One region of the Streptomyces sp. NPDC085931 genome, then DNA from elsewhere that is predicted to be linked to it. Evidence: riboswitches for the same ligand, from Rfam matches in the RefSeq annotation. Region 1 holds a riboswitch; the other holds the start of a gene.
What was found. Region 1 has a riboswitch for glycine ahead of gcvP (aminomethyl-transferring glycine dehydrogenase). Riboswitches for the same ligand answer to the same signal wherever they lie in the genome.
Positions count from the first base shown of each region.

Region 2: linked by a shared signal. The riboswitch ahead of gcvT (glycine cleavage system aminomethyltransferase GcvT) and the one ahead of gcvP (aminomethyl-transferring glycine dehydrogenase) in region 1 are both predicted to bind glycine.

Region 1 is NZ_JBITSK010000025.1:9,568-12,968, forward strand. Features, by position in the region: gene ACIGAN_RS34550 (DNA polymerase IV) at 1-1,329, shown strand, start outside; gene ACIGAN_RS34555 (PRC-barrel domain-containing protein) at 1,263-1,661, opposite strand; glycine riboswitch at 1,775-1,870, shown strand; gene gcvP (aminomethyl-transferring glycine dehydrogenase) at 2,045-3,401, shown strand, end outside.
Region 2 is NZ_JBITSK010000005.1:333,645-337,045, forward strand. Features, by position in the region: gene glyA (serine hydroxymethyltransferase) at 1-385, opposite strand, end outside; gene gcvH (glycine cleavage system protein GcvH) at 400-777, opposite strand; gene gcvT (glycine cleavage system aminomethyltransferase GcvT) at 892-2,013, opposite strand; glycine riboswitch at 2,169-2,268, opposite strand; gene ACIGAN_RS12685 (AAA family ATPase) at 2,493-3,149, shown strand.

The sequences.
Region 1 (3,401 bases):
GCCACGGCGTCGTACGAGGCGCGGGTCTTCGGGGTGCATTCGGCGATGCCCATGGGGCAGGCCAGGCGGCTCGCGCCGAACGCCGCGTATCTCGTACCGCGCTTCGGGCTCTACAAGGCGATCAGCGAGCGCGTCATGGAGCTGCTGCGGGCGCTGTCGCCGCTCGTGGAGCCGCTCAGCCTGGACGAGGCTTTCGTGGACCTGGAGGCCGGGGGAGTGGCCTGGGACGAAAGCTCGGCGCGGCTGGTCGGTACGCAGCTGCGCGCCGACATCCGCGCCACGACCGGCCTCACGGGATCGGTCGGGCTCGCCGCCTCCAAGATGCTGGCGAAGATCGCCTCCGAGCAGGCCAAGCCCGACGGGCTGGTGGTGATCGAGCCGGGCACCGAGCGGGCGATGCTCGGGCCGATGTCGGTGCGCACCCTGCCCGGCGTCGGGCCGGCCACGGGTGACCATCTGCGGCGGGCCGGGATCACCACGGTCGAGGAGATCGTCGAGGCGGGAGAGGACGAACTGGTCCGGCTGCTGGGCAAGGCGCACGGGCACGGGCTCTACGCGATGGCCCTGGCCAGGGACGACCGACCCGTGGTGGCGGAGCGGGAGGCGAAGTCCGTGTCCGTGGAGGACACGTACGACGTGGACATCCACGACCGGGTGCGGGTCGGGCTGGAGGTGCAGCGGCTGGCAGACCGGTGCGTACGGCGTCTGCGCGGGGCCGGTCTGTCCGGGCGGACGATCGTGCTGAAGGTACGGCGGTACGACTTTTCGACGCTCACCCGGTCCGAGACGCTGCGGGGGCCGACGGACGACCCCGGGGTGATCGGGGAAGCCGCGGCCAGGCTGCTGGACTCGGTGGACACGACGGGCGGGGTGCGGCTGCTCGGGGTCGGGGTCAGCGGCCTCGCCGACTACACGCAGGAGGATCTGTTCGCGCAGGCCGCGGGGGAGCGGGCGGTGGCCGAGGGGCCGGTCGAGGAGCACGCCGTGGCGCAGGCGGAGGAGCAGCCGTCGCTCGCCGAGCGGCGCTGGCCAGCGGGACACGATGTGCGGCACGCCGAGTACGGGCACGGGTGGGTGCAGGGCAGTGGGCTGGGGAGGGTCACCGTGCGCTTCGAGACGCCCGGCTCGGCGCCCGGCAGGGTGCGGACCTTCCGGGTGGACGATCCCGCGCTGGAGCCGGCGGATCCGTTGCCGCTGGTGTTACGAAGACCGGAGGAGTCGGAGAGCGGGCCCGTCGGCGTCGACGGGCCCGTGGGGACGCCTTACGAGGCCGCGTCCGGGGATCGCGTCGTCCGTTCGTCCGAACCAGCCAGCTTGCCGAACTCGTGATCGGGGAGCGGGGGAGGGGCTGCGATGTCCAGGCCGTAGTGGTGGTAGAGCTGGAGTTCCTGCTCGGGGGAGAGGTGGCGGCCCACGCCGAAGTCGGGGGCGTCCTTGATCAGCGCGCGTTCGAAGGGGACGTGGAGGGCGCCGTCGATCAGTTCGCTGGGCTCCAGCGGGACGAACGCGTCCCTGCTGAACAGGCCGGTCCGTATGGCCGCCCACTCCGGTTCGCCGGTGGCGTCGTCGAGGTAGACCTCGTCGATCGTGCCGATCCTGGTTCCGTTGCGGTCGAACGCCTTGCGGCCGATCAGGTTGCGCGGATCGATGTCGGTACGCACGGGACCTCCACAGGCTCGCAACTCATCCGTAAGCACTACAAAACGGCACAATCGAGGAGGCGGCCACTCGAAGGTTCGTGCGTTGACCTCGCTGGTACGCTGGCAACGGCTGCTGACCCCGTGCGGGAGAGTCCTCCGGACACCATCGGAGGCGCCGAAGGAGCAAATCCTCCCCGGAATCTCTCAGGCACACGTACCGCACGGACGAGGTCACTCTGGAAAGAAGAGCGGGTGTCGGCTTCCGCTCTCACCGACGGTGAAAGCCGGAGGCCTTCGGGCGATCCGGTGAAGCTCTCAGGTTGAGATGACAGAGGGGGAGGCCGTCCGGGTACCCGCGCCGTGGTGCCCCTCGAAGGTCGTGCCAGACCAGGAGGCCTCCGCCCATGACCGCCCATCGCATTCCGCTTTCCGAGCTCGAAGAAGCAGTGCCCTTCGAGCAGCGTCACATCGGCCCCGACCACGAGGCCCAGGCCAAGATGCTCGCGCAGGTCGGCTACGGCTCGCTGGACGAGCTCACGGCCGCCGCGGTCCCGGCCGTCATCAAGAGCGCCGAGGCCCTCGACCTGCCGAGCGCCCGCAGCGAGGCCGAGGTGATCGCCGAGCTGCGCTCGCTCGCCGACCGCAACCAGGTCCTCGGCTCCATGATCGGACTCGGGTACTACGGCACGTTCACGCCGCCGGTGATCCTGCGCAACGTCATGGAGAACCCGGCCTGGTACACGGCCTACACGCCGTACCAGCCGGAGATCTCGCAGGGACGGCTGGAAGCCCTGCTGAACTTCCAGACCATGGTCGCCGACCTCACCGGACTACCGACCTCCGGAGCCTCCCTGCTCGACGAGGGCACCGCGGCGGCCGAGGCCATGGCGCTGTCGCGGCGGATGGGCAAGAACAAGAAGGGCCTGTTCCTGGTCGACGCGGACGCGCTGCCGCAGACCATCGCCGTGATCCAGACCCGGGCCGAGCCGACCGGCGTCGACGTCGTCGTCGCCGACCTTTCCGACGGCATCCCGGCCGAGATCGCCGAGCGTGAGATCAACGGCGTCCTGATCCAGTACCCGGGCGCCTCCGGGGCCGTACGGGACATCAAGCCCGTCATCGACCGGGCGCACGAGCTCGGGGCGGTTGTCACCGTCGCCGCCGATCTGCTCGCCCTGACGCTGCTGAAGTCGCCCGGTGAGCTCGGCGCGGACATCGCGGTCGGCACGACCCAGCGGTTCGGCGTGCCGATGGGCTTCGGCGGGCCGCACGCCGGCTACATGGCGGTCAAGGAGAAGATGGCGCGCAGCCTGCCCGGGCGGCTCGTCGGCGTCTCCGTGGACGCCGACGGGAACAAGGCCTACCGGCTCGCGCTGCAGACCCGTGAGCAGCACATCCGCCGGGAGAAGGCGACCAGCAACATCTGCACGGCGCAGGTCCTGCTCGCCGTGATGGCCGGCATGTACGCCGTCTATCACGGTCCGGACGGCCTGAAGGGCATCGCGCAGCGCACCCACCGCTACGCCACGGTCCTGGCCGCCGGGCTCGCGAACGGCGGGGTCGAGGTCGTGCACGACTCCTTCTTCGACACCGTGACCGTGCGCGTCGCGGGCCGGGCCGCCGAGGTCGTGGCCGCCGCGCGGGACAACGGGGTCAACCTGCGCCTGGTCGACGCCGACCATGTCTCGATCGCCTGCGACGAGACCACCACCCGCGCCCAGCTGCGGGCCGTGTGGGCCGCCTTCGGTGTCGAGGGGGTCA
Region 2 (3,401 bases), on a different contig from region 1:
GGGTCAGGTGACCGCCGTGGGCGAGGTTCAGGCCCATGATCGTGTCGCCCGGCTTGAGCAGCGCGAACATCGCGGCCGCGTTGGCCTGGGCGCCCGAGTGCGGCTGCACGTTGGCGTGCTCGGCGCCGAACAGCTCCTTGACCCGGTCGATCGCGATCTGCTCGACCACGTCGACGTGCTCGCAGCCGCCGTAGTAACGGCGGCCCGGGTAGCCCTCGGCGTACTTGTTGGTGAGGACCGAGCCCTGCGCCTCCATGACCGCGACCGGGGCGAAGTTCTCCGAGGCGATCATCTCCAGCGTGGACTGCTGGCGGTGCAGCTCGGCGTCGACCGCGGCGGCGACGGCCGGGTCGAGCTCGTGCAGGGGTGTGTTCAGGACGGACATACGGCTACGACTCCTCAGCCGGCGGAGAACGCGGTGTACTCGTCGGCGGAGAGCAGGTCGCCCGGCTCGTCCGTGACCCGCACCTTGAACAGCCAGCCGCCCTCGAAGGGGGCCGAGTTCACCAGCGACGGGTCGTTCACGACGTCCTCGTTGACCTCGGTGACCTCACCGGAGACCGGGGAGTACAGGTCGGACACCGACTTGGTCGACTCCAGCTCGCCGCAGGTCTCGCCCGCGGACACCGTGTCACCGACCTCGGGGAGCTGGACGAAGACCACGTCGCCGAGCGCGTTGGCCGCGTGCTCCGTGATGCCGACCGTCGACACGCCGTCCTCGGCGGCCGACAGCCACTCGTGCTCCTTGCTGTAGCGCAGCTGCTGGGGGTTGCTCATGGCCTGAATTCTCCTGTACGCGCGGGAGTGCTGGTGAAGGGGGACCGCTGGTGAGCGGGGTGAGGGGGCGTGAGGGGCCGGGCCCGGGGCCCTGCGGCGCCCGTGGCCCAGTGTCTACTTCTGGCGCTTGTAGAAGGGCAGCGCCACGACCTCGTACGGCTCGTGACTGCCCCGGATGTCCACGCCCACGCCGGGCGTGCCGGGCGCGGCGTGTGCGGCGTCCACGTAGGCCATGGCGATCGGCTTGCCCAGGGTGGGGGAGGGGGCGCCGGAGGTGACCTCGCCGATCACCTCGCCGCCGGCGACGACGGCGTACCCGGCGCGCGGGACGCGGCGGCCCTCGGCGACCAGGCCGACCAGCACGCGCGGCGGGTTCTGCTCGGCCCGGGCGGCGGCCTCGCGCAGGGCCTCGCGGCCCACGAAGTCGCCCTCCTTGTCGAACTTCACCACGCGGCCGAGACCGGCGTCGAACGGCGTCAGGGAGGTGGTCAGCTCGTGCCCGTACAGCGGCATGCCGGCTTCCAGGCGCAGCGTGTCGCGGCAGGACAGCCCGCACGGGACCAGTCCGGCGCCCTCGCCGGCCTTGGTCAGCGCCTGCCACAGCTCCACGGCGTGCTCCGGCTTCACGAACAGCTCGAAGCCGTCCTCGCCCGTGTAACCGGTGCGGGCGATCAGGGCCGGGACCCCGGCGACCGTGCCGGGCAGGCCGGCGTAGTACTTCAGCCCGTCGAGGTCGGCGTCGGTGAGGGAGGCCAGGATGCCGGGGGACTCGGGGCCCTGCACGGCGATCAGCGCGTAGGCGTCCCGGTCGTCGCGCACCTCGGCGTCGAAGCCGGCGGCCCGCTCGGTCAGCGCGTCCAGCACGACCTGGGCGTTGGAGGCGTTGGCGACGACCATGTACTCCGTCTCGCCCAGCCGGTAGACGATCAGGTCGTCGAGGATGCCGCCGTCGGCCCGGCAGATCATCGTGTAGCGGGCGCGGCCCGGCTTCACACCGCCGATGTTGCCCACCAGGGCGTAGTCGAGCAGGGCGGCGGCCTGCGGACCGGTGACGGTGATCTCACCCATGTGGGAGAGGTCGAACAGCCCGGCCCGTGTGCGCACGGCGGTGTGCTCGTCGCGCTCGGAGCCGTAGCGCAGGGGCATGTCCCAGCCGGCGAAGTCGGTCATCGTCGCGCCGAGCGAGCGATGCAGGGCATCGAGCGCGGTGTGACGGAGTTGTCCTGTACTGCTCACGGTCGGTCGTCTCCCAAGGCAATGACGGCGAGGTCGTTCCTCCCCATCTGTCATCGGAACCTGAGAGGTTCGCCATGACCGCGCTGGTCCATGGCTTGCACCTTGGGTGGAGCCGGCCTGCCGGGGGCAGGGGAGGGCCCGCTTTTCAGATGTGCCTCGCCCGCGCGGTAACGGTGCCTGAGAGATTCAAGGGAGGGACTTGCTCCTTCGGCGCCCCAGCGTCAGCGGTGCTGGGAACTCTCCCGCGCGGATTCAAACGGCCGGTATGCAGTTGGCGCGCACATCATTGCACGCATCCTTCGGGCGCGGCAGGGGGACCTTTCACAGGGAGTGCGCGAGTCCCGAGCGCCGCCGGACCGGCGACCTGTAGCAGCCCTGTTGCAGGAAGAGCACGGAAATGAGAGGTCTGCGGCATTACCTTCTCTTTACACTCGGCGGGGATGGGACTCCGTACCTGGCCCCAGGGGAGGACGATCACGGTGAACAGGACCAGGGCGTACGCCACGACCACGGGCATCGCGCTGCCCGAGCAGCCGGCCGTTCCGGCCCGGGCGGTCCGCGGCCCGGCGCCGGTCGTCCGCGATCTGCGCGACCGCCCCGGCCCGCACGCGCTGCTGTTCGGTCCCCGGGACATCGTCGTGGTCACGGGCCTGCCCGGCAGCGGCAAGTCCACGCTCATGCGGCGCACGGTCCCCGGCCGGCGCGTCGACTCCCAGGACACCCGCGACCGCTGGGAGCGCCGCATGCCGGGCTTCCTGCCGTACGCGGTCTACCGGCCGCTGGTCCGGCTCGCCCACTACGCCGGGCTGCGGCGCGCGCTGCGCTCGGGCGAGGGCCTGGTGGTGCACGACTGCGGCACGCAGGCGTGGGTCCGCCGCTGGCTCGCCCGCGAGGCCCGCCGCCGGGGCGGCGCCCTGCACCTGCTCCTCCTCGACGTCACCCCCGAGCAGGCCCTGGCCGGCCAGCGCGACCGCGGCCGCGGCGTCTCGCGCTACGCGTTCCTGCGCCACCGCGCGGCCACCACCCGCCTGCTGCGCTCCGTGGCCCAGGGCGACCTCCCCTCCGGCTGCGGCTCGGCCGTCCTCGCCGACCGGGCCACGGCGAACGCGCTCCGCCGCATCGGCTTCACGGGGTGACGGCCGGCACCGGCCGAGCGCCCGGGACGGCCGCGACACACGGAGAACGGCACGACGACCACGAGCCGGCTGGGCCGGAGGCGACCCCCGAAACCCCACCGAACGGCTCCGCCGGCCACCGGCTGAGCCCGACGGACCGACCCGCCGGGGCGCCGCGGCCGGACCGCGGGCCGACGCCGCGCCGCGGGCGGACCTGCCGGTCGAAGGCCCCGCGCTCGCGTGCCGGGGACGGACCTGCTGGCCGGTGGTCCC